One region of the Streptomyces sp. NPDC046727 genome, then DNA from elsewhere that is predicted to be linked to it. Evidence: riboswitches for the same ligand, from Rfam matches in the RefSeq annotation. Region 1 holds a riboswitch; each other region holds the start of a gene.

Region 1 (4,174 bases):
GTACCCCGCGTACAACCCGTACCGGACGTAGCCCCGAGAACTGGCTGACTAGGCCGACGCCTCCGTCAGCTTCGCCAGCTCGGCATCCGTCAGCCTGAGGTCCGCCACGCCCAGCAGGGCCGGGAGCTGCTCCACCGTGCGGGCCGAGGCGATCGGGGCGGTGACCGTCGGCTGGGCGGCGAGCCAGGCCAGGGCGACCGTGGCCAGCGGGGCCTCATGGGCCGCGGCGATCTCGTCGAGGGCCGCCAGGACCTTCTGGCCGCGCTCGGATTCCGCGTACTCCTGGGCCCGGCCGGCGCGGGCGCTGTCGACGGTCGTACCGGGGCGGTACTTGCCGGTGAGGAAGCCCATGGCGAGCGCGAAGTACGGGACGGCGGACAGGCCCTCGCGGGCGACGAGGTCCTGCAGCGGGCCCTCGTAGGTGTCGCGGGAGACCAGGTTGTAGTGCGGCTGGAGGGCGACGTAGCGGGCGAGGCCCTCGCGGTCGGAGAAGTCGAGGGACTCGCGCAGGCGCTCGGCGGTGATGTTGGAGGCGGCGATGTGCCGGACCTTGCCGGCCTTCACCAGCTCGTCCAGCGCGCCGATGATCTCCTCGACCGGCACCTCGGGCTTGTCGAAGTGGGTGTAGTAGAGGTCGATGTGGTCGGTGCCCAGGCGGCGCAGGGAGGCGTCGGCGGCTGCCTTGATGTTGGCGGCGGACAGGCCCTGGAACTCGGGGTGCTGGCTGACCTTGGTGGCGATGACGACATCGGCGCGGTTGCCGCGCGCCTTGACCCACTTGCCGATGATCGTCTCGGACTCGCCGCCCTGGTTGCCCTCGATCCAGGCGGTGTAGGCGTCGGCGGTGTCGATGAAGTTGCCGCCGGCCGCCGCGTAGGCGTCCAGGACGGCGAAGGAGGTGGCCTCGTCGGCGGTCCAGCCGAAGACGTTGCCGCCGAGCGCGAGCGGGAAGACCTCAAGATCGGAAGAGCCGAGTTTACGAAGTGACGTCATACGTCATGTCAACGCCGGCGGGGGACGATCGCATCCCGCCGCCGGCGTCGAATTCCGGCCGAACGCCCGGCTGTCAGGGGTTGAGGCCCTTGCCCCGCAGCCACGCCATCGGGTCGATGCCGGTGGCCTGGCCGCCCGGGTGGACCTCCAGGTGCAGGTGCGGGCCGGTGACGTTGCCGGTGGCGCCGACGCGGCCGATGACGTCGCCGGTGGAGACCTTCTGGCCGGCGGAGACGCTGATCGAGGACTGGTGGCAGAACCACAGCTCGGTGCCGTCGTCCAGGGTGAGGATCGTGCGGTAGCCGTAGGCGCCGGCCCAGCCCGCCTCGGTGATCGTGCCGCTGTGGACGGCCTTGATCAGGGTGCCGGTGGGGGCGGCGAAGTCAAGACCGGTGTGGTAGCCGGAGGACCACATCGAGCCGGCCTGGCCGAACGTGGAGGTGATCGTGTACGAGGAGGTCGGCAGCGTGTACTGCTTGGCCAGCTTGGCCAGCCGCTCCGCCTCGGCCTTCTCGGCGGCCTCGGCCTTCGCCTTCGCGGCGGCCTTCTCGGCGGCGTCCTCCGCCTCCTCCTTGGCCGCGGCGGCCTTGGCGGCGGCCTCCTTCTCGGCCTTGGCGGCGGCGTCGGCGGTCTGCTTCTCGGCGGCGGCGAGCACGGTGGCGGTGGCCTTGCTCTCGGCCTGGCTCTGCTGCTGCTCGGCCTGGGCCATGATCCGGTTGCGCAGGGCCTCGCCCGCGTCGCCGTCCTCGGCGTCGGCGGCGGTCGTGCCGACACCGCTCAGCGTGGTCGTCGCGGCCTCGGCCGGCTGGGAGTCGGAGCCGTCCTCGAAGAGGGAGCCGACGGAGGGCAGGTCGGGCAGGGAGATCGAGACCGGCGGCTTGCCGGTGTGGGCGCTGGCCATGCCGCCCGCGCCGACCGCGGCGATGACGCCGACGCCGAGGACGGTGGAGCTGCGCGCGAGGCCGCCTCGCTGCTTGGCGACGCGGTGCCGGCCGCGGACCGGGGCGACGGAGTCCGCGGTGGGGTTCCACTCCTCCCAGGGGCCCTCTTCGGCGCGGTAGGCGTCGTAGCCGAAGGTCTCGGTGTCGCGCTGTGCCGGTATGAACGGGGCTTCGGGGACAGGCCGGTTGGACGCCACGCGGGCGTGCTCCTTTCCTTCCTCCGCCTACCGGGTTAGCTGACGGGTTCGGAGCAGGAAGGTCTCCTACGCGCGTATACCGGTCGTGGACTCCGTGAGTTCACGGCGGTATCTGCGTGATTCACCCCAGGGTGGTGGTTCCCCGGCTCCCTTGCGGGATTCGGCGCGTGCGCACGGAGCCGCCTCTTGTGACGGCTGGGACGACCGCGCTGCGTTATCGAACGTTAATAGACCCGCCAGTGACTTTCCAAGCCCGTTCGGCTTGATCATTCACGATTTTGACGGCGGAGCTATGCGCCATTACCCCGTCAAACCGGGCGAGTTGACCGGGATGCGGGAGCGTTCAGTAGTCACTGAAGGTTTTGATGGTGACTCAGGCGTTATGCGGAGGGCGTCCATCCGGTCACCTTCGGTGATGATCACGGGGGCGCAAGAAAGCGGGTGTGCAAGCACCCCTCCGCATGACGTATGCTGGTGACACAACGACGCGGGGTGGAGCAGCTCGGTAGCTCGCTGGGCTCATAACCCAGAGGTCGCAGGTTCAAATCCTGTCCCCGCTACTGAAGACTCAGGGCCCGGAATCCATCGGATTCCGGGCCCTGAGTGCTGTCAGCCGAGCAGATGCCCGTTCGGCGCCTTGGCGAGCGCCTCCAGTTCCGGGAGCACGACGACCTGGGCGCCCGCGGCGGTCAGGACGCCCGTGCCGTCGGCCGCGGCGACGAACGTGTCGGGTTCGCGCCAGGCGGTGACCACCCGGCGTACCCCGGCCCGCAGGATCAGCCGGGCGCAGGGCGCGGGCCGGGAGGCGCGGCGGGCACAGGGCTCCAGGCTGCTGTAGACCGTGGCACCGGCCAGCCGGGGATCGGCCGGGCCGATCTTCGCGAGGGCCGCCTCCTCCGCGTGGACCACGGGATCGGCGCCCTCGCGCGAGTGGCCCCGGGCCAGCTCCGTACCGTCGGCGGCGACCACGACCGCGCCGACGCTGAACGCCGTCTCCGAGGGCGGGCACAGCGCGGCGAGGTCACAGGCGGTGCGCAGCCAGTGGCGGTCGGCGGCGGTGGGCAGCGGGCCGGTGCCGGGGGCCGTGGGCGCGTAGCGCATGAGGACGACGTCCTCGATCCGCCGGGTGTCGAGCAGGCGCAGACGTCCGCCCTGGTAGGCGCCCGGTCCGAAGAGGCGCGGGGCCGCGGGGTCGCCCACGAACAGCGGGGCGAGGACGAGCTGGAGTTCGTCGGCGAGGCCCTGCTGGAGGAGCTGGGTGTGGACCGTGCCGCCGCCCTCGACCATCAGCCGCCCGACTCCGCGCACGTCGTGGAGATGCTCCAGCAGGGCCCGCCAGTCCAGGGCGGGGCCGAGCGGGACGACGTCGGCGGTGCGCCCGAGGCGGCGGGCGGCGGGTCCGGCGCCCTTGTCCGTCGTGTAGACGAGTTTCTCGCCGCCGGTGTGCCAGAAGTTGGCCCCGGGGTCGAGGTCGCCGGAGCCGCTCACGGTGACCTTCAGCGGGTACTCCGGCTTGCCCGCCGCCGTGCGGGCCGCGCGCCGCTCGGCGGAGTTGACCAGCAGGCGGGGGTTGTCGGCGCGGATCGTGCCGGCGCCGACGAGGATGGCGTCGACGGAGGCCCGTACCTCGTCGACCCGGTCGAAGTCGGCCGGGCTCGACAGCAGGAGCCGCTCGGGGCCGGTGTCGTCCAGGTAGCCGTCGAGGGAGACGGCGGCGGACAGCAGGACGTACGGCAGGGGCATCGGCGCGCTCTCTTCCGGCGGCGGACGGCTTGGTTCAAGTTTGAAACAAACCTACACTGGCGGCATGACGACCCGCTGGCTCAGCCCCGAGGAGCAGCGCGCCTGGCGCGCCTACATCGCCGCCTCCCGCCTCCTGGAGGACGCGATCGACCGGCAGCTCCAGCAGGAGGGTGGCATGCCGCACCTGTTCTACACGGTGCTGGCCAACCTCTCCGAGGCCCCCGACCGGCGGCTGCGCATGACCGATCTCGCCGAGACACTGAAGATCACGCGCAGCCGGCTGACGTACGCGGTGACCCG
Region 2 (4,174 bases), on a different contig from region 1:
GAGACCGTCTGAGCAGGACCGGGAAGCCGCGTCGTCCGTACCGGACGGCGCGGCTTCCGCGTTTTCCCGGCAGCCTGAATTCCCCGCGGGCACCGAACGGCTCGCGTCCCGGAATTCAGGCAGGAAAAGGGCAGCAGAAAACACCCCTCCACCGAATAACTCTTCTTTGTATACGGTGTCCGTGTTAATACCGCGGGCCCGAGATGTTTACGGCGTGTTGCGAAGTCCTCACACGCTCCGCGGCACCGGAAAAGCGCAGCCGGTGCGCGCCTGTCGCGCGCTCCGCGTGCAGCGCCGTGAGCGTCCGCGCGCGCTCCCCGTCCCCGCGCGCCACCGCGTCCACGATCGCGCCGTGCTCCGCCCAGGAGTCCCCCGGGCTCAGCGGCGCCTCCAGCACGTACATCCAGGCGATCTTGTGCCGCAGCTGGGTGAGCATCGAGGTCAGCGAGGGGCTGCCGGAGGCCTGCGCGAGCGTCTCGTGGAACCAGCCGCCCAGCGAGCGCAGATCCTCGCTGTTGCCCCTCCTGGCCCGCTCCTGGCCCAGCCGGACCAGGCCGCGCAGCACCTTCAGATGGGCCTCGGTGCGCCGCTGGGCGGCCCGGGCGGCACCCAGCGGCTCCAGCAGCATCCGCATCTCCAGCAGGTCGGCGGCCTCCTGCTCGGTCGGCTCGGCCACGCACGCGCCCGCGTGCCGGCGCGTCACCACGAAGCCCTCGGCCTCCAGGGTGCGCAGGGCCTCGCGCACGGGGACGCGCGAGACGCCGTAGCGGCGGGCCAGGACTTCCTCGGTGAGACGGCTGCCACGCTCGTAGACACCGGCGACGATGTCGTCCCGGACCGCGGTGCACACCGAGTGCGCCGGAATACGCATGACCGACCTCCGCTTTAATCCCCGTGAAACGTCGTCGACGGACGCGTGTTCCGAGACTCTATTCCAATGAGCCGGAATTTCCGACGGCAGGCCGTAATCCATGGATATTTTTTGGACAACGGGTCCGGCGGACACTGCGAAAAACGACGAAAGCCCCGGCTCGATGAGCCGGGGCTTCGGACTGCCGTGCGGGAGGCGTCAGATGTTCACGCCGTGCTGGCGGAGGTAGGCGACGGGGTCGACGTCCGAGCCGTACTCGGGGGTCGTACGCGCCTCGAAGTGGAGGTGCGGGCCGGTGACGTTGCCGGTGGCGCCGGACAGGCCGATCTGCTGGCCCGGGACGACCTTCTGGCCCACCGTGACGCCGATGGAGGACAGGTGCCCGTACTGGGTGTACATGCCGTCGGCCATCCGGATCACGATCTGGTTGCCGTAGGCGCCGCCCCAGCCCGTGGAGACGACCGTGCCGGAGCCCACCGCGTGGACGGCCGTGCCGCTGGCCGCGTGGAAGTCGACGCCGGTGTGCGAGCCGGAGGACCACAGCGAGCTGCTGGCCTGGTAGCCCGTGGAGACGTAGGAGTGCGCGATGGGCGCGACGAAGGCGTTCAACAGCTTGCGCTCGGCCTCCCGGGCGGCGCGGGCCTTGGCCTCGCGCACCTCCTGGGCCCGCTGGGCGGCTTCCTTCGCCGCGGCCGCCTCGGCCGCCTTCTCGTCGGCGGCCTGCTGCTGGGCGGCGGCCTGCGCGTCGATCTGCTCGGCGACGTCGTCGGTAGCGGCGAGGACCGGGGTGAGGCCGGTCTGCTCCGCGGGGGTCTCGGCGGCCAGCGCCGGGGAGGCGGCGAGGGTGCTGATCACACCGGTGGTGGTGAGGGCCGCGATACCGGCCGCCTGAGCGGTGGTCCGCTTGACCCGGCCGGGCTTGCGGTGCTTCCCGGTGGCGCACATGAACGCCATGAAGTGGCTGGTCCTTTCCTTCCCTCTCGCCTACCGGGTTAGCTGACGGGTTCGGAGCAGGAAGGTCTCCTACGAGCCCCCTCGCAGCCGCGCGGGCGCCCGATTCACCCCAGGGACGGTGGGTCCCCGGCTCCCCTGGCTCGCGCCGTACGGGGACTCGGCGATGGCTGTCCGGTGCCGCGGGCGCGGCGCACTGCCTGACGAACAGCCCGGACGACGCTACGGTGGCCCGCTTTCAATCCTCAAACGGATCCGGGCTTTTGTAGCGCATCCCACAGGGCAGACAGGCAACCTCCGCCCCAAAACGGGCATCTGGGGGAACGAGTGGAACAGCAGGGGCCCTGACGACCCGTAGGTCGTCAGGGCCCCTGCGCGCGTGGCACTACTCGGCCGTCACCACGGTCACTTCACCGATGCCGAGCGCCTCGACCGGCGCCTTGATCTGGGCGGCGTCGCCGACGAGGACGGTCACCAGGCGGTCCACCGGGAAGGCGTTCACGACGGCCGCGGTGGCCTCCACCGTGCCCGTGCCGGCCAGCTGCTGGTAGAGCGTCGCCTGGAAGTCGTCGGGCAGGTGCTGCTCGACCTGGTCGGCCAGCGTGCTCGCGACGGCCGCGGCGGTCTCGTACTTCAGCGGCGCCACGCCGACGAGGTTCTGCACGGCGACGTCCCGCTCGGCGTCGGTCAGGCCCTCCGTCGCGACGGTCCGCAGCACCTTCCACAGGTCGTCCAGCGCCGGGCCGGTGTTCGGGGTGTCCACGGATCCGCTGATGGCGAGCATGGCCGCGCCCGTGCCGTCCGGCGCGGACCGCAGAACCTGCCCGAAGGACCGCACGCCGTAGGTGTAGCCCTTCTCCTCGCGCAGGACGCGGTCCAGCCGGGAGGTGAGGGTGCCGCCGAGGCAGTACGTGCCGAGCACCTGGGCGGGCCACACCCGGTCGTGCCGGTCGGGTCCGATCCGGCCGATGAGCAGCTGCGTCTGGACGGCGCCGGGCCGGTCCACGATGATCACGCGCCCCGTGTCGTCGGCGGTCACCGGCGGCACCGGCCGGGGCTCGCCCGGGGTGCCCGTCCAGGCGCCCAGGGTGTCGCCGAGCAGCGCGTCCAGGTCGATGCCGGTCAGATCGCCGACGACCACCACGGTGGCCGTGGCGGGCCGGACGTGGCGGTCGCAGAAGGCGCGCACGGCCGCCGCGTCGATCTTCTCGACCGTCTCCTCGGTGCCCTGGCGCGGGCGGGACATGCGCGAGGTCGCCGGGAACAGCTCCTTGGAGAGTTCCTTTGCGGCCCGGCGGGCGGGGTTGGCCAGCTCGTGCGGGATCTCGTCCAGGCGGTTGCGGACCAGCCGCTCGACCTCGCTCTCGGCGAACGCGGGCGCGCGCAGGGCGTCGGCGAGCAGGCCGAGGCCCTTGGCGAGACGGGAGGCCGGGACCTCCAGGCTGATCCGGACGCCGGGGTGGTCGGCGTGCGCGTCGAGGGTGGCGCCGGCGCGCTCCAGCTCGGCGGCGAACTCCTCGGCGGAGTGCTTGTCGGTGCCCTCGGAGAAGGCCCGCGCCATGATCGTGGCGACGCCGTCCAGGCCGTTCGGCTCGGCGTCCAGAGGCGCGTCCAGCAGCACCTCCACGGCGACGACCTGCTGGCCGGGGCGGTGGCAGCGCAGCACGGTCAGGCCGTTGTCGAGCGCGGTCCGCTCGGGGGCCGGGAACGCCCAGGGCCTGGCCTCGCCGGGCTGCGGCTGGGGGTGGAAGTCCATGGTGGCGAGCTGGGTCACTTGGCCGTCTCCTCGTTCTCGGTCTCGTCGCGGCCCGCCTCTACGGTCGCTTCCTGCTCCGGGTCCTCGGGGACGTCGGCGTCCGGGGCCTTTTCCGGGGACTTCGGCTCGTAGACGAGGACCGCGCGGTTGTCGGGGCGCAGGTGGGCCTTGGCGACCTCCTGGACCTCCTCCGGGGTCACCGCCAGGACGCGCTGGACGGCGGTCAGGGCGAGCTGCGGGTCGCCGAACAGGACGGCGAACCGGCACAGTTCGTCGGCGCGGCCGGCGACCGTGCCGAGCCGGTCCAGCCACTCGCGCTCCAGCTGGGCCTGGGCGCGCTCCATCTCCTCGGGGGTGGGGCCCTCGGCGGCGAACCGGGCCAGCTCCTCGTCGATGGCGGCCTCGATGACGGGCACCTCGACGTCACCGGAGGCCTTCACGTCCAGCCAGCCCATGGAGGGCGCGCCGGCCAGGCGCAGCAGGCCGAAGCCGGCCGCGACGGCCGTGCGGTCCCGGCGCACCAGCCGGTTGTACAGGCGGGAGGACTCGCCGCCGCCGAGGACGGTCAGGGCCAGATCGGCCGCGTCGCACGCGCG
Region 3 (4,174 bases), on a different contig from region 1:
ACAGCGTGGCGTAACGCGTCCTGGGGAGGGACTTCGTGATCCGACCGGTAGCAGTCATCGGGGCCGGGCCGTTCGGCCTGTCCACCGCCGCCCATCTGCGGGCGCGCGGCATCCCCGTGCGCGTCTTCGGCGATCCCATGGTGAGCTGGCGTGATCACATGCCCCAGGGCATGCTCCTCAAGTCGACACCCGCCGCCTCGAACCTCGACTGCCCCCAGCCCGGCCACACCCTCGCCGACTACTGCGACGCGGCAGGGATCCGCCGCCTGGTGACCGACGAGGACATCATCCCGGTGGAGACCTTCATCTCCTACGGGGAGTGGTTCCAGCAGAGGCTGGTCCCCGGCCTGGAGCGGGTGCGGGTCGTCTCCGTCGACCGCGACCCGAACGGCGGTTTCGAACTCAAGCTGGACTCCGGGGAGTTGTTCACCGCGCGCGCGGTCGTCGTCGCCACCGGTCTGTCCGGGCTCGCCCACCTGCCGGCCGAGCTGGCGCCGGCGGCGGCCGACGGTCCCGCCCCGACCGGCCCGGTCTCGCACAGCTCCCAGCACCACGACCTCGGCCGGTTCACCCGCAAGGAGCTGATCGTCATCGGCGCCGGCCAGTCCGCGCTGGAGACGGCGGCGCTCGCGGCGGAGGCGGGGGCACGCGTGCGCGTGGTCGCGCGCGGGCACGGCAGGGTCGCCTTCGGCGCCCCGCCCTGGAAGCAGCCGAGGCTTCGCCCCGAGTCCCCGTTCGGCCGAGCCTGGTCGCTGTGGGCGCTCACCTACTACCCGCACCCGTACCGCTTCCTGCCCGAGGCCGCCCGCCACTACCTGGTCCGCCGGGTCCTCGGCCCGCTCGGCGCCTGGTGGCTGCGCGAGCGCTTCGAGAGCGGTGTGGAGGTGCGGGACGTCGCGCGGGTGGTGGGCGCCGAGATCCAGGACGGCAGCCCCGTGCTCACCGTCCGCGCCCATGCCGGCCACACCGAGCGGCTCGTCGCCGACCACGTCATCGCCGCCACCGGCTACCGCGTCGACCTGGCGGCGATGGACTTCCTCGGCCATGAGCTGCGCACCCGGCTCGCGGTGAGCCGCGGCGCGCCCAGGCTCGGCCCCGGCTACGTCTCCTCCGTGCCCGGCCTGTACTTCACCGGCCTGCCGGCCGCGTCGTCGTACGGCCCGGTGATGCGGTTCGTCTGCGGTACGGAGTTCGCCTCCCCGCGCCTGGCGAACCACCTGGCCGCGGCGCACGGTTGAGCCCCAGGGGTCGCAGCGGTGACCCCATCAAGGCGTCCAGGGGCCCCACTTGGGGTCAATCAGCACGTAAGTGCGTGGAATGACAGGTGAGTCGGCGGGGCGCGGTGTCCGTATTCTCTGATCATGGCACCCACCCCCGCACACGCACTGATCGCCACCGACCTGGACGGGACGCTGCTGCGCGGCGACGACACCGTCTCCGACCGGTCGCTCGCCGCGCTCGCGCGGGTGGCGCGGGCCGGTGCCCGGCACCTGGTGGTCACGGGCCGCCCGGCCCCGCGGGTACGGCCCCTGCTGGCGCAGCTCGGCTGCACCGGGCTCGCGGTGTGCGGGCAGGGAGCGCAGGTCTACGACGCCGGGGCCGACCGCCTGCTGTGGTCGGTCCGGCTGGACCGGGAGCTGGCCGAGACCGCGCTCGGCAAGATCGAGGCGGAGGCGGGCCAGGTCTACGCGGCGGTCGACCAGGACGGCGTGGACGGCCTCACGCTCATCGAGCCCGGCTACCGGATGCCCCATCCGACGCTGCCCGCGGTGCGGGTCGGTCGGCGGGACGACCTGTGGTCCGAGCCCATCAGCAAGGTGCTGCTGCGGCATGCCGACCTGTCCGACGACGAGTTGGCGACCGTGGCGCGCGCCGCGGTGGGCTCGCTGGCGACGGTCACCATGTCGGGGCCCGGCACCGTGGAGCTGCAGCCGAGCGGGGTGACGAAGGCGACCGGCCTGGCGCTGGCCGCCGAGCGGCTGGGGATCGGCGCCGAACAGGCACTGGCCTTCGGAGACATGCCCAACGACATCCCGATGTTCGACTGGGCCGGACGCGGCGTCGCCATGGCCAACGCGCATCCCGAACTGAAGGCGGTCGCGGATGAGGTCACCTTGTCGAACGAGGACGACGGCATCGCCGTCGTCCTCGAAAGACTGTTCCCGGCCGGCTGACCGGGCCGACCGTGACGTCGACCGGCTGACCGGGACATCAGCAGCGCGTGCCCCGACCGGCCGATCAGTAGGCGCCGAACACGTTGTCGATGGACCCGTACCGCGCGGCCGCGTAGTTGCAGGCGGCGGTGATGTTCGCGACCGGGTCGTAGATGTCGAACGACGTGCCGGCCACGTGGTAGGCGTTGAACGTCGGGTCGATGACCTGGAGCAGGCCCTTGGACGGGATGCCCTTGGCGGCGTTGGAGTCCCAGAGGTTGATGGCGGCCGGGTTGCCCGAGGACTCGCGCATGACGTTGCGGTAGATGCCGTTGTAGGTGCCCGGGATGTGCTTCTCGGCCATGATCGCGAGCGACTCGCGGATCCAGCCGTCGAGGTTGTTCGGGTACCCGGCGAGGGTGGTGCCCGTGGTGGTGCCGGTGGCCGCGGAGGCACCGGTAGCGCCGATGAGCGGAAGGGTGAGGACGGCGGCGCCGGTGGCGGCGGCGACGAGGGTACGGACGAGGCGGCTGTTCCGGGTACGGCGGTGCTGAGCGGCAGCAGGCATGGGGAAGTTCCTCTCCGGCGCCTGCGAGGTGAGCTGTCGGGTTCGGGCGGGGAGGTGCCCGGCCGTGCCTGGGGGAGGCACGACTTCACCCCGAGCCGTTCCGGTGCGGCGTATGCCGTCCGACTCAGCGACTTACCTGGGTCCCCCGCTCCTGCCGTACGAATGAGTTCGTCGATGGGTATGCGGGCGGCGGCAGGATTCGGCGTCCGCCCGACGGCACGGAACGTATGCGGGAGCACATGTCGGGAACAAGTACCGGATTCATACAACATGCGGTTTGACCTTGATCGATGCCGTATGAGGTGCTTGATCCTTTGCGGTTGCCAATCTTCAACTCGCCGACGGGGCAAGGGGTCGTGGGGGGTCCGGCGGGTGGGGCGGGCCAGTAGGCCGCGTGACCCAACTCACGAAATGGCAAAACACTTTAAATCAGACATGGGGGATTAGGGGGATTCGGGCCTGAAGTCGGGGTCGTGGTGGAACCGGGGGTGTGGTGCGTGTCGTTGTCGTAGTGGCCGACGGGGGAGGGGTGATGGAGGAGGGGGTGTGGAGAGGTCGCGACACGGCATCCGGATTACCGTTAAGTCGACAAATGTCCGTTATTACCATGTGATCAAAACTATGCCGGTCATGATCCGATACCGCCCAGGCTGGACCGGTGGGCGCTATCGGTGATCGAAAGAGGACCGGATACGCTGACTTGAGTGATGGCAGCGACCTATCGACAAACCGTGTAAGCGCCAGCAGACACCAGCAGACAGGAGACCCCTCGTGACCGTCGTCGGGCCGTTCGGGCTGAGCGTGCGGGACCAGGCTCTGGAAGCCGATGTCCAGGCCGGATTGGCGGCTGTCGAGGAAGGCTTGCTCGATGCCACCAAGAGCGAGGTCCCGTTCATCACGGAGGCCGCGCAGCACCTCGTACGGGCCGGAGGGAAGCGTTTCCGGCCACTGCTCGTGATGCTCGCGGCCCAGTTCGGCGACCCCTACGCGCCGGGCGTCGTGCCGTCGGCCGTGGTCGTGGAGCTGACCCATCTGGCCACGCTGTACCACGACGACGTCATGGACGAGGCGGCCGTGCGGCGCGGCGTGGACAGCGCCAACACCCGCTGGGGCAACTCCGTCGCGGTTCTCACCGGCGACTTCCTCTTCGCCCGCGCCTCCCAGATCCTCGCCGACCTCGGCCCCGAGGCGGTCCGGGTGCAGGCCCTGGCGTTCGAGCGGCTCGTCACCGGTCAGATCCTGGAGACCGCGGGTCCCTCGGACGGGCGCGACCCGGTCGAGCACTACCTGGACGTGCTCGGCGGCAAGACGGGCTCCCTGGTGGCGGTCTCCTGCCGGTTCGGCGCGATGATGTCCGGCGCCGACGAGACGGTCGTCGACGTCCTCACCCAGTACGGCGAACGGCTCGGCGTCGCCTTCCAGCTCGCGGACGACGTCCTGGACATCGCCTCCG

The links. Region 1 has a riboswitch for cyclic di-AMP ahead of ABZ937_RS32330 (M23 family metallopeptidase). Riboswitches for the same ligand answer to the same signal wherever they lie in the genome.
Region 2: another riboswitch for cyclic di-AMP. It lies ahead of ABZ937_RS04310 (M23 family metallopeptidase); the one in region 1 lies ahead of ABZ937_RS32330 (M23 family metallopeptidase).
Region 3: another riboswitch for cyclic di-AMP. It lies ahead of ABZ937_RS01600 (transglycosylase SLT domain-containing protein); the one in region 1 lies ahead of ABZ937_RS32330 (M23 family metallopeptidase).

The regions. Positions count from the first base shown of each region.
Region 1 covers NZ_JBEYYR010000034.1:20,919-25,092, forward strand. Annotated here, with positions in the region: gene ABZ937_RS32320 (PrsW family intramembrane metalloprotease) at 1-31, shown strand, start outside; gene ABZ937_RS32325 (aldo/keto reductase) at 49-993, opposite strand; gene ABZ937_RS32330 (M23 family metallopeptidase) at 1,067-2,131, opposite strand; cyclic di-AMP (ydaO/yuaA leader) riboswitch at 2,139-2,307, opposite strand; tRNA gene ABZ937_RS32335 (tRNA-Met) at 2,618-2,691, shown strand; gene ABZ937_RS32340 (dihydrofolate reductase family protein) at 2,741-3,874, opposite strand; gene ABZ937_RS32345 (MarR family transcriptional regulator) at 3,939-4,174, shown strand, end outside.
Region 2 covers NZ_JBEYYR010000003.1:50,628-54,801, reverse strand. Annotated here, with positions in the region: gene ABZ937_RS04320 (HPr family phosphocarrier protein) at 1-12, shown strand, start outside; gene ABZ937_RS04315 (GntR family transcriptional regulator) at 185-871, opposite strand; gene ABZ937_RS04310 (M23 family metallopeptidase) at 1,070-1,825, opposite strand; cyclic di-AMP (ydaO/yuaA leader) riboswitch at 1,838-1,998, opposite strand; gene ABZ937_RS04305 (pitrilysin family protein) at 2,208-3,596, opposite strand; gene ABZ937_RS04300 (pitrilysin family protein) at 3,593-4,174, opposite strand, start outside.
Region 3 covers NZ_JBEYYR010000001.1:339,974-344,147, reverse strand. Annotated here, with positions in the region: gene ABZ937_RS01610 (FAD-dependent oxidoreductase) at 36-1,238, shown strand; gene ABZ937_RS01605 (HAD family hydrolase) at 1,362-2,174, shown strand; gene ABZ937_RS01600 (transglycosylase SLT domain-containing protein) at 2,239-2,721, opposite strand; cyclic di-AMP (ydaO/yuaA leader) riboswitch at 2,725-2,905, opposite strand; gene ABZ937_RS01595 (polyprenyl synthetase family protein) at 3,493-4,174, shown strand, end outside.